One region of the Arthrobacter sp. Soil_C_49 genome, then DNA from elsewhere that is predicted to be linked to it. Evidence: riboswitches for the same ligand, from Rfam matches in the RefSeq annotation. Region 1 holds a riboswitch; each other region holds the start of a gene.
The links. Region 1 has a riboswitch for S-adenosylmethionine ahead of AC3A4Z_RS06075 (aminotransferase class V-fold PLP-dependent enzyme). Riboswitches for the same ligand answer to the same signal wherever they lie in the genome.
Positions count from the first base shown of each region.

Region 2: it holds a riboswitch for S-adenosylmethionine, as region 1 does, so the genes downstream of both, metX (homoserine O-acetyltransferase MetX) here and AC3A4Z_RS06075 (aminotransferase class V-fold PLP-dependent enzyme) in region 1, are expected to answer to the same signal.
Region 3: it holds a riboswitch for S-adenosylmethionine, as region 1 does, so the genes downstream of both, AC3A4Z_RS15710 (DUF1737 domain-containing protein) here and AC3A4Z_RS06075 (aminotransferase class V-fold PLP-dependent enzyme) in region 1, are expected to answer to the same signal.

Region 1 is NZ_JBDGJZ010000002.1:585,218-589,315, reverse strand. It holds gene rsgA (ribosome small subunit-dependent GTPase A) at 1-12, shown strand, start outside; gene hisN (histidinol-phosphatase) at 61-873, shown strand; SAM riboswitch class IV at 1,034-1,147, shown strand; gene AC3A4Z_RS06075 (aminotransferase class V-fold PLP-dependent enzyme) at 1,185-2,612, shown strand; gene AC3A4Z_RS06070 (class I SAM-dependent methyltransferase) at 2,668-3,426, shown strand; gene AC3A4Z_RS06065 (metal-dependent transcriptional regulator) at 3,458-4,098, shown strand, end outside.
Region 2 is NZ_JBDGJZ010000013.1:45,605-49,702, forward strand. It holds gene AC3A4Z_RS17910 (bifunctional o-acetylhomoserine/o-acetylserine sulfhydrylase) at 1-1,288, shown strand, start outside; SAM riboswitch class IV at 1,402-1,517, shown strand; gene metX (homoserine O-acetyltransferase MetX) at 1,530-2,645, shown strand; gene AC3A4Z_RS17920 (hypothetical protein) at 2,652-3,215, opposite strand; gene AC3A4Z_RS17925 (winged helix DNA-binding domain-containing protein) at 3,229-4,098, opposite strand, start outside.
Region 3 is NZ_JBDGJZ010000010.1:1,490-5,587, forward strand. It holds gene AC3A4Z_RS15700 (O-succinylhomoserine sulfhydrylase) at 1-965, opposite strand, end outside; gene AC3A4Z_RS15705 (rhodanese-like domain-containing protein) at 966-1,376, opposite strand; gene AC3A4Z_RS15710 (DUF1737 domain-containing protein) at 1,373-1,648, opposite strand; SAM riboswitch class IV at 1,662-1,776, opposite strand; gene opgC (OpgC domain-containing protein) at 2,120-4,098, shown strand, end outside.

The sequences.
Region 1 (4,098 bases):
AGCGTCAACTGACCACGCCGATCTCCCAGCAGAACCGCGTGAAGACGGTAGTTTGTAACCATGATCCAACCCGCTTCAAGCTACAACGATGACCTGCGCCTGGCCCATGTCCTGGCCGACTCCGTGGACGACCAGACCATGAGCCGCTTCAAGGCCCTGGATCTCCAGGTGGAGACCAAGCCTGACCTGACGCCAGTCACCGACGCGGACAAGGCCGCCGAAGAAGCCATCCGCGGCCAGTTGTCACGTTCCCGCCCGCGCGACGCTGTGCTGGGCGAGGAGTTCGGCAGCACCGGGCACGGGTCCCGCCGCTGGATCATCGATCCCATCGACGGCACCAAGAACTTCGTCCGCGGCGTCCCGGTCTGGGCCACCCTGATTGCGCTGGTGGATGAGGGCGAGCCGGTGGTCGGCGTGGTCAGCGCACCGGCCTTGGGCAAACGCTGGTGGGCCGCCAAGGGCATGGGCGCCTACATGGGCCGCTCCCTCGCCGCGGCCACCCGACTGCGGGTCTCCAACGTTTCCAAGCTGTCCGATGCCTCCCTCTCCTATTCCAGCCTGGGCGGCTGGAAGGAACGCGGAAGCCTGGACAACTTCCTGGGCCTCACCGAGGATGTGTGGCGGACCCGTGCGTACGGCGACTTCTGGTCCTACTGCATGGTGGCGGAAGGTTCCGTGGACATTGCCTGCGAACCTGAACTGAACCTTTATGACATGGCAGCACTGGTGCCGATCGTGGTGGAGGCCGGGGGCCGCTTCACATCCCTGGAAGGGGAAGACGGGCCATTCGGCGGCAACGCACTGGCCACCAACTCCATCCTGCACTCCGAGGTACTCCGCAGATTGAACCCGGACCTGGACGACCTCCTCTAGCACGGCTTTACCGAAGAACTGAGCGGCGGGCACCCCCACGAGGAGGTGCCCGCCGTCGTTTCTTCGGCAAAAGAAGCCCTTTCCAGCGGGCTCGTAACAAAACGCTTAACATTTGTGCCGGCTTCGAACCTTCCGGCCCCATGTTCTACGCTCTTAACCAGGTCACGAGTGCCAGCGCGAAACCCCGGTTTGCTGGCCGGCAACCCTCCAACCGCGGTGGGGTGCCCCGGGTGACGACCAGGCCGGTCCGGAGCGGATGCGGCAAGCGCGGATTCCCCGGGTGTGGGAGTCCTTCTGAAGTGAGGTCTGCCGTGACAACTGCCACCGTCTCCCCCAACGCCACCTTTGAAGCTGCCCCGGCTGGAACCATCTTTGATGCCCGCCGTGCTGCCGCGGGGCGTCCGCTCGCCGCCGTCACCGGCGCAGAAATCCAGGCACCGCTGATCCATGGCGGCCACGTCCGCTACGCCAACCTTGACTACGGCGCCTCGGCTCCGGCCCTCTCCGTGGTCTCGGCGTACCTTAACGAGATCCTGCCGTTCTACGCCAGCGTCCACCGCGGCGCCGGTTACGCATCCCAGATCAGCACCTCCGTGTACGAAAATTCACGCAACATTGTGCGGGAGTTCGTGGGCGGCCGCCCGGATGATTCGGTGATCTTCACACGGAACACCACCGATTCGCTCAACCTGCTGGCCGGGTGCCTGCCCGCAACGGACGGCCGGCCCGACGGCGAAGTCCTCTACCTGGACATCGAGCACCACGCCAACCTGCTGCCGTGGCAGGGTGTCCCGCACCGCAGCATCGTTGCCGCCGACACCATCGCTGGAACCATCGACGCCATCCGCGCGGAACTGAGCCAGGGCGGTGTGAGCCTGCTCGCCGTCACCGGCGCATCAAACGTTACCGGCGAAATCCTCCCCATTCGTGCCCTGGCCGCGCTGGCACACGAACACGGCGCACGGATCGTGGTGGACGCCGCCCAGCTTGCGCCGCACCGCCGTGTGAACATTGCAGCGGACGACGTCGACTACCTCGCCTTCTCCGGCCACAAGCTGTACGCACCTTTCGGTTCCGGCGTGCTCGTGGGCCGCACGGACTGGCTGGACGCCGGAACGCCGCACCTTGCCGGCGGCGGCGCCGTCAAGGAAGCAAGGCTCGACGGCGTCAGCTGGGCCACCGGCCCGGCCCGCCATGAGGGCGGCTCGCCCAACGTCCTGGGCGCGGCGACCCTGGCCCGTGCCACGCAGGTGATTGCCGGGCTGGACCAGGAGCAGTGGCACGCCCACGAATCTGCCATCCGCTCCTTCCTGGTGGAAGGCCTGCAGCAGATCGACGGCGTCACGGTGCACCAGATCTTCAAGGACACCAACCCGGACACCGACACCATCGGCGTGGTCAACTTCTCCGTGGAGGGCTACGACGCCGGGCTGGTGGCCGCCTACCTGTCCGCGGAGCACGGCGTGGGCCTCCGTGACGGCCGCTTCTGCGCCCACCCGCTGCTGAAGCGCCTGGGTTTGCCGTCCGGATCGCTGCGCGCCAGCTTCGGCGTCGGCTCCCGCCTGGAGGACGCCGAGCGTCTCCTTGCCGGCATCGCGGCGCTGCGCAACAACGGGCTGGGCTGGGACTACGTGGTGGACGCCGGGCGCTGGGTTCCCGCCAACGACACCCGGACCTACCCGCACTGGGCTCCCAACACTCCCGGCACCGCGGGTGCCGCTCCCTGCATCGACGACTAGGCACTTGCGGTAAATTCGAAGGATACCCAAGGGCATCAATCGAAGGAGGCCACACGTGGTACGGGGTGGCCCCAAACTTGACCACGGACGGCGGCGGGAGCTCGGCCAAAGCTTCCAGGACGGCGGCCGGCACTACCAGCAGGTCCGCCCGGGCTACCCGGAAGAATCAGCACGCTGGCTGGTCCCTGCCGGAGCCCGGGATGCGCTCGATGCCGGTGCCGGCACCGGAAAGTTCACCGAACTCCTGCTCGGCATGGGACTGTCCGTCACGGCGGTGGACCCTTCCACGGACATGCTCGAACAGTTACGCGCGCATTATCCCGCTGCCACGGCTGTCCAGGCCACTGCAGAGGTCACCGGCCTGCCCGCGGCGGCCTTCGACGTCGTGAGCGTTGCCCAGGCCTGGCACTGGTGTGACGCCCTCGCGGCCAGCACCGAACTGGCACGCGTCCTGCGGCCGCACGGAACGCTGGGCCTCATCTGGAACCAGCTGGACACCTCCGTTCCCTGGGTGCACCGGCTGTCCCGGATCATGCACGCCGGCGACGTGTACAAGCCGGGCTTCCGGCCGCAGGTGGGTCCGGAGTTCCGGGACCTTGAGGGCCACGTAACTCACTGGCAGGACCAAGTCACCACCACCGACCTCGTGGAGCTGGCCAAATCCCGGAGCTATTACCTGCGGGCCGGCGAAACCACCCGCGCAAAGGTGCTGGCCAACCTCGACTGGTATCTCCACGACCACCTGGGGCACCGCCTCGACGAAGAGCTCGAACTGCCCTATCTCACGCTCACCTGGCGGGCCATCAAAGCGTGACGGCGCGCGGTCAGCGGGTAGGCTAGGTGCTGTGAAGACCAGCGCGCCCTCCTCCTCCATCGAGGATTACGTCAAGGTCATCTACTCATTCACTGAATGGCAGGACAAGCCCATCACGTCCTCCCAGCTCGCCCAGCGCCTGGGGGTGGCCAATTCCTCGGTGTCCGAGATGGTCCGCAAGCTGAAAGACCAGGGCCTGGTGGACCACAAGCCCTACAGCGCCATCACGCTCACCGACCAGGGCGTCCGGCTGGCCCTTTCCATGGTGCGCCGGCACCGCCTGATCGAAACCTACCTTGTCCAGCAGCTGGGCTACAGCTGGGACGAGGTCCACGACGAAGCCGAACTGCTGGAGCACGCGGTCTCGGACACGTTCATCGAGCGCGTGGCAGCCAAGCTCGGAGACCCGCAGCGAGATCCCCATGGCGACCCCATCCCCACCGCTGACGGGCAGGTCCTGATGCCCCGCGCCCACCTGATGGGCGAACTGGATCCAGGACACACCGGCAGGATCACCCGGATCAGCGACGAAAACCCCGACCTGCTCCGCTACCTCTCCGCTGAAGAGATAGACCTCGACGCTGAAGTGGAGGTGGTGGGCCGCAAGCCGTTCGGCGGGGCCCTGGTGGTGCGGATCCGGAACTCGGGCAGGACCAGGGACTACGACCTGGC
Region 2 (4,098 bases), on a different contig from region 1:
TGTTGGGCAGGAACCGGACAGCGCCACCGGCGCCCGCGCCCTCCCCATCTACCAGACCACGTCCTTTGTTTTCCCGAGCGCGGAAAGTGCGGCAAACCGCTTCGCGCTGGCGGAGCTGGCTCCCATCTACACCAGGATCGGCAACCCCACCCAGGAGGCCGTGGAACAGCGGATCGCCAGCCTGGAAGGCGGCCTGGGGGCCCTGCTGCTCAGCTCCGGGCAGGCCGCGGAGACATTCGCCATCCTTAACATCGCCGAGGCGGGAGACCACATCGTGGCCAGCCCAAGCCTCTACGGGGGCACCTACAACCTCTTCGCGCACACCCTGAAGAAGTTCGGTATCTCGGTCACCTTCGTGGCGGACCCGGACAACCTGGACCAGTGGCGGGACGCCGTGCAGCCCAACACCAAACTCTTCTTCGGTGAGGTGGTTTCCAACCCGCGGCAGGACGTGCTGGACATTGAAGGCGTGTCCCAGGTGGCGCATGAGGCCGGGGTGCCGCTGATCGTGGACAACACCCTGTCCACCCCGTACCTCATCCGCCCGCTCGAGTGGGGCGCTGACATCGTGGTGCACTCGGCCACCAAGTACCTGGGCGGCCACGGTTCTGCCATCGCGGGCGTCATCGTGGACTCCGGGAAGTTCGATTTCGGTAAGGACGCGGAAAAGTTCCCTGGGTTCAACACCCCGGACCCCACCTACAACGGGCTGGTCTACGCCCGCGACCTCGGCGCAGAGGGCGCGCTGGGCGCCAACCTGTCCTACATCCTCAAGGCCCGGGTCCAGCTCCTGCGCGACCTCGGCTCGGCGGTGTCGCCCTTCAACGCCTTCCTGATCGCCCAGGGGCTGGAGACGCTGAGCCTGCGGGTGGAGCGGCACGTGGCAAACGCCACCGAAGTGGCGCGCTGGCTGGAAGGAAGGGACGACGTCGAATCCGTCGCCTATGCTGGCCTGCCCTCCAGCCCCTGGTACGAGCGGGGCCGCAAGTACGGACCGAAGGGAACAGGCGCCATCGTCTCGTTCAACCTGGCCGGAGGGGCAGAGGCGGGCAAGCGCTTCGTGGACGCCCTTGAACTGCACTCGCACGTGGCCAACATCGGCGACGTCCGCTCCCTGGTGATCCATCCGGCGTCGACCACCCACAGCCAGCTTTCACCGGAACAGCAGGAAGTGGCCGGCGTGACGCCCGGACTGGTGCGGCTTTCCGTGGGCATCGAACACATCGATGACATCCTCGCGGACCTCGAAGCCGGCTTCAGGGCGGCCAAGGGAGCCAGCGGCGCCTGAGCGGCGCCCTGACTGCCGGCAGGAGCACCGGCAGGAGCAGCGGCGGCAACCGGGAAGTCACAACCAGTCACACTCTTGGCGGCGGGCGGGGGCTGTTTCGTACACTCAATGAAGGTCATGAGTGCCAGTGACAGCCCCGGCTTGCTGGCCGGCAACCCTCCTTCCGCGGTGGGGTGCCCCGGGTGAAGACCTGGCCTGCCGGTCAGACGGCGGCAGGCAAGCGCGTAGAAGAGGTCTTGCCATGACGGTTACCGTCACCCGTACCACCGTTCCCGAACACGGGATTGTCCGCTATGCCTCCATCGGGGGGCTGCAGCTCGAGGCAGGCGGCTACCTGCCGGACGTCACCCTCGCCTATGAAACCTGGGGCACGCTCAACGAGGACGGCAGCAACGCGGTCCTGATCGAGCACGCCCTCACCGGCAGCACGCACGTGACCCGCGGCGACACCGACGAAGAAGGCTGGTGGGAACAGCTCGCAGGACCGGGCGCTCCCGTGGACACGGACAGGTTCTTCGTCGTATCAATCAACATTGTGGGCGGCTGTTACGGCTCCACCGGGCCGTCCTCGCCCGCCCCTGACGGCAAGCCCTGGGGCTCCCGTTTTCCGCTGGTGACCCTCCGGGACAGCACCGCGGCAGAGGCCCGGCTGGCCGACCAGCTGGGCATCAGCAGCTGGTTCGCGGTGCTGGGCGGGTCCATGGGAGGCGCCCGTGCGCTGGAGTGGGCGGTGACGTATCCGGAACGCGTGCAGCGCTGCGCCGTGATTTCCGTGGGGGCCGCGAGCACCGCCGAGCAGATCGCCTTCGCCCAGGCGCAGACGCTGGCCATCCGCCAGGACGCCAACTTCAATGGCGGTGACTACTACGGCGGGCCGCTGCCGGAGGAGGGCCTGGCCCTGGCCCGGCGCATTGCCCACATCACCTACCGTTCGCCCCTTGAACTCGACGGACGCTTCGGCCGGGCACCCCAGGCCCCCGAATCACCGTTCCAGGGCGAGCAGCTCGCGGCACGAGGACGCTACCAGGTGGAGAGCTACCTGGACCATCAGGGCACCAAGCTGGTCCAGCGGTTCGACGCCAACAGCTACATCGCCATCACCGAAGCACTGATGAGCCACGACGTCTGCCGCGGCCGCGGGTCCCTGGAACAAACGCTGTCCCGTGCCGGCGCCCGCTTCTTTGTGGCCGCCGTGGATTCGGACCGGCTCTACTTCCCGTCCCAGTCCCTGGAACTGGCCCGCGCGCTCCCGGGAGACGTGGACGTCAACTTCATCGAGGCGCCCATCGGGCACGACGGATTCCTCACCGAAATCGGCCAGCTGGGGCACCAGCTCCGGACCAGCTTCCTGGTCTGACGGCTCCTAGCCGTTCATGATCTCGGTGCGGCGGGTCATGTATTCCTCCATGGAAAGCTCACCGTTGCTGTACTGCGTATCCAGTTCCGCCAGTTTGCGCGCGCGGTAGCCTTGCGGGGCCGACGGCGGCGGGGGAGTTGCAGGGACTGCGGGCTGCTGCGGGGCTTCTTCGCGCTGTCCCTGCTGCGGCTGCCCGGACTGTCCGTAGCCGGGCTGTCCAAACGTCGGCTCGCGGAAAGCCGGCTGCCCGTAGGGCGGGAACTGCTGGCCCGCCGGTGGGACGGGCGGGAGCGGTTGAACGGGCGGCAGGGGCTCGCCGGGGAGGGGCTGGGGCTGGTCAAGCTGGCGGAATCCGCCGCCGAAGTAGTCCTGCTGGGTGAAACCGTCCCGGGGCTGCTTGCTTTGCGGGCCGTTGGAGCCGGGGAACATCCCGCCGCCCGGAAACTGGTCCGGGTAGCGCCCCGTAAAGCTCTGCTCATGGTTCCTGCGGGCCACCGACTTCCGGTACATCCGCATGGCCATCGGGATCAGGAACGACAAGATAATGATCCAGAAAAACAAGTTGCTCACGGTGCCGTGCCTCTCATTGGTGTCCTTCCAGCTTAAGCCCGGGCTGCACGCGGACGGTGGGGAGTCCCATAAAAGCGCCGTACCGTTCCACAGCTGCCTGAACCGCCGCGGCCACGGGAGAACCCGGAGTTTCAGCCCCAGAGAGCCGGACATCGACTTCGCAGCGGCCGGGAAACAGCTTGTGCCGCCAGGAACCGGCCATCCGCCCGTCCAGCAGCACCACATGCATGGGCTCGCCCTGGAACGGGAAAGTCGGGGCGTTGCCTCCGAGGTAGTGCCGCGTGGCGGAATAGCCCATCACGTACTCGTCGTAGCACTGGATGAGATCGATTCGCGGGCCGGCTTCCCCGGCACCACCCGCGCCCGCTTCGGCGGCGTCATGGGTTCCGGCTCCGTAATTCGGCGCGGCACCGTAATAGTGCACGACGCCGTCAATCACCGTTTCGGCCAGGGCATCAGGATGCGCCTCAACAGCGAGCTGCATGCCCTTCCGGACGTCCGTCATGGTCAGGCCGGACCAGTCCGCGCAGTCCTTGACCGTCGCCGGGCCGCGGCTGCTGAAATAGCGGCGGGCCAGCTCTGCCAGCGCTTCCGCCCTTTTCAGTGCAGGCTCCGGTCCTGCAGGAACCCGCTCGTCGAAGAGCGCGTACGTTTGCTTCAGCGCCCCGCCCGGACTGCGCACAGGGGTGCCGCTCACCAGGACCCCGCTGATTTCCGCGTGCATCACCAGGTAGGCAAGTTCCAGGCCCTTAGCCGGGAGCCCGGCGTCGTGAAGTTTTTCCGCCAGGCCCTCACGGGGAAGGTGGTTTCCGCCCGCCACCGCACCGGCCAGGACTTCGGCGCTCCGGGCGGCAACGGCGGCGTCGATGCCGGTACGGCGGTA
Region 3 (4,098 bases), on a different contig from region 1:
CCGGAGGGCGCAAGCTCAAGTGTGAGCACTGTGCCGCCGGCCTTCATCTGCTTGGCAGCGAGATCGTACTGCGGGTGGGACTTCAGCAGCGGGTACTTCACCCAGCTCACTGCGGGCTGCTGCTCCAGCCACTCGGCGATCCGCAGGGCGGAAGCGGAGGAGTGGTTCACGCGCAGGGCCATGGTCTCCAGGCCCTTGGTGAGGACCCAGGCGTTGAAGGCGGACAGCGACGGGCCGGTGTGGCGCATCAGCTGCTTGACTGGGCCCTCGATGAATTCCTTGGTGCCCAGGATGGCACCGCCCAGCACGCGGCCCTGGCCATCGATGTGTTTGGTGCCGGAGTAGACAATGACGTCCGCACCGAATTGCCCGCAGCGCTGCAGCAGGGGAGTGGCAAAAACGTTGTCCACAACCACGGTGGCGCCCGCTGCATGGGCGAGGTCGCTCACCGCAGCGATGTCCACGATCTCCTGCATGGGGTTGGACGGTGATTCGAAGAAAACAGCGGTGGTGGGCTGCGACAGAGCTGACCGCCACTGGTCCAGGTCCGGGCCGTCAACGAAGACGGTTTCCACGCCCCATCGCGGCAGGATCTCGTTGAGGATCACAAAGCAGGAGCCAAAGAGCGAGCGGGCGGCAACCACGCGGTCGCCGGCAGCCAGCAAGGCACCCAAGGCGGTGAAAACGGCGGACATGCCCGACGCCGTCGCAAAGCACGCCTCGGTGCCCTCGAGGAGGCGGAGCCGCTCCTGGAAGGTGGCCACGGAGGGGTTGCCATAGCGGGAGTAGACAAAGCGCTCGTCCTCGCCGGTGAAGGCCCGCTCGGCAGCGGCGGCGGATTCGTACACGAAGCCTGAATTCAGGAAGACAGCCTCGCTGGTTTCCTGGAAGTTGGTGCGGTCCAGTCCGCCGCGGACGGCCTGGGTGTCAGGGCTCCAGCCGGCGGCGTCTTCGTTGAAGGTCACTTAGTTCTTTCCCAGGTTGGTAGGGAGGCCGCGGTTCTTCCAGCCATTTACGGTTCGTTCGCCGTAGCGGTCCGGCTCGCCTTCGAAGCCCTCCAGCACGTTGTAGGAGGTAAACCCGGCCTGTGTGGCGGCGATGGCGGCGGCGATGGACCGCTGGCCGGAGCGGCAGAGGAACAGCAGTTCAGTGGAGCCATCCTCGGGGGCCTGCAGGCTCAGGTCCTTAAGGAAATCGGGGTTGGGGATGCCGCCCGGAAAGGTCCACTGGATGAACAGCGGATCGTTGTCCGTGGCCTTGGTGTCCGGGATGCCGATGTGCGCCCATTCGCCCTCGGTGCGCACGTCCACCAGGATGGCGCCCTGCTGCAGCTTGTCCCAGGCTTCCTGCGGCGTAAGGTCTCCTGCGTAGCTCATGCGTGGCCCTCCCCGGCGAACTCAAGGTCTTCGCCGAGTACAAGCTCGTCCACGGCGGTGGCTACAGCGGCGTCGGCGGAAGCGACGGCTGCCGGCAGGATCACGGCCTGCGCCACGATGGCAGTGAGGCCGTTGAACGTGACGGCCGGGCTTCCGTGCAGCACGTAGCCCTCTGCCAGGGCGGCGGAAATCCGCTCGCAGAAGGACCGGTCATCCGGCCCTGTGATGAGGCGGTAGGCCAGCTTTTCTTCGGGGGCAGGTGCGTCAGACATGACGGATCTCCTTCTCTCACGCTTGCAGCTCGAATCGGTCGATATGCCGAGTATTCACCTGAGGCACCCCGCCGCGAAAGGAGGGTTGCCGACCGGCCAGTCAGGGCTTGGCGCCGGTACTCATTACTCCCCAAAAACGTAACACTTGGCGCGCACTGCCGCACCGCCGTCGTCGTCATGTTCCGTAACTGAAGCAGCTTGGGCGCGTTACTGCCGTTTGCGGAACGGACGACGGCGGGAATCACCACGAGGCGGCGAAGCGCCTTACGCCTAACGGGGCTTCCCCGGAAGATAGTGTTTCTCATGGGGGGCACCGCCCCAGTCGTCGGAGAAAAATGCCCGGGGGTTCTCATCAGCACGCAACTAGCCGCAGGGCTGCAACACCATTCACGGCAACTTCCTCCGCCGAATTTCCGCTGGCCGCATCGGCGCCTGCCACTGCTCCGTGCGGGCGCTGCCCTGCTCGCGGCAATGCTGATTGCTGTCCTTGCGCTGGTGGTTCCCGCTGGAGCCGCCCGCGCTGCAGATGCCTTCCCGGATGAGGGTAAGCCGATGCTCGGAGCCGTCCTGGAATGGGGTGAGGATACGGCGGCCGGCTTCACGGAAAGGCTGGGGGCCTCCCCGGCGTTTTTCGGGCACGACATCGCCTTGCCGTTCCGCGCATCGGAGGAGAACGACATCCGGGGCTTCCTGGAGCAGTCCGGGGGCCAGGGCGCCCATGCGATGCTGACGGTGAAGCCCACTGTTCCGCTGGACCAGGTCACTGCTGACGCCGCCGCATCTTTCGTCGCCGAGGTCCGAAAGCTGGCCGTGAACTTCAAAGGCCAGCTGCTGGTCCGCTTCGCCCCGGACATGAATGCCAGTTGGGTGGAATGGGGCCAGCAGCCCGCCGCCTACCGGTCCGCCTTCCAAACCATTTCCGCGGCATTCGACGAAACTGACGGCGAGCGCACATCTATGGTGTGGGAGCCCTACCTAGGCAAGGACTACCCCTATGACCGGCACCGGAACGCCCCCGGACCAGGCAGCGAGGGCTTTGCCCTGCTGGATACCAACGGTGACGGCGTATGGAACGGTTCCGACGCGGCCTACGCCCCCTACTATCCCGGGGACGACGCCGTGGACTGGGTGGGCCTGACCGCCTTCCATGACGACACCGCCGGCGGCGCTCCCGTGAATACAGTGCCCCGGCAGAACGAACTGAAGGAGATGCTCACCACCTCCGGCGCGGAAAACTTCTACGCAACGTATGCGGCAGGGAAGGACAAGCCGTTCCTGCTGCATACCGCGGCCTTCTACAGCCCGGCCTCCGGCGGCGCTTCCGACCTGGACATCAAAGTGGGCTGGTGGGATCAAGTCCTGGATGCCGCCACGTCCACAGACTTCGCCAAGACGGCTGCAGTGGTCTGGGATGAGCGGACCAGCACCAGGGACATCGGCGTGGCAAGCATCGACTGGCTGCTCACCGGAAACCCTGCAGTTGCGGCCGCCGCCCGTGACCGGCTGGAGGCTTCCCCCATGGTCACCGGGCCTGTTACCGACATCGCCGCCGGAGCGGGATACGTCCGTGCCAACACGCTTGCGGGGGCCGCTGCCTGGACGGTGGGAGCGGCATTGATCATCCTCCTGGTGGCGCTGTGGCAGATCCCCCGGCGGGTCAACGCGGCAACGGCCTGGAGCTACACGGATCCCTCCAACAGGGACTCTCGGGTGGACCTGCTGCGGGGCATGGCCATTGTGTTCGTGGTGGTGAACCACCTAGGTATGACGTCGCTGTTCCAGCTGCTTACCCAGGAAGCGGTGGGCTTCGTTTCCGGCGCCGAGCTTTTTGTCCTCTTCTCCGGCCTGGTAGTGGGTATGGTCTACGGGCCCCGGGTCCAAGCGGACTTTGGGACCGTGGTGGACCTGACTTCACGCCGTGCGGCCAAGCTCTACGTGACCGCGCTCGCGGTGCTGATCGGCGTCTTCCTGATCTCGCTGCTGCCTGTATTCCAGACGGACACGCTCACCACCTTCGTTGACCAGGGAACCGGCGGGGCAGGCCATACCGGCGCAGGACGAACGTACGACCTTTACGCCGGGATGGAGTCGTTGTTCCAGTTCCCCGTGCCGCCGCAGGTCCTGCCGGCCATCCTGCTGCTGCAGTTCGGGCCGTGGCAGTTCAACGTGATGGGCCTGTACGTGGTGCTGCTGCTCGTCAGTCCGCTGATCCTTGCCGCGCTCAACCGCGGCAAGGCCGTGTGGGTGCTGGCCGCCACCCTTACGGTATATGTAGTGGGGGCTGTGACCAGGTTCCGGATCCTGCCCTCTCAGTTTGAGGACTCGTTCCCGCTGCTGGTGTGGCAGGTCCTGTTCGTGATCGGCCTGGTGGCCGGGTTCCACCGGCACCGCATTACCTGGTGGTTCAGTGATCACACGTGGGCAGTGGCTGCCTGCACTGCGGCCGCGTT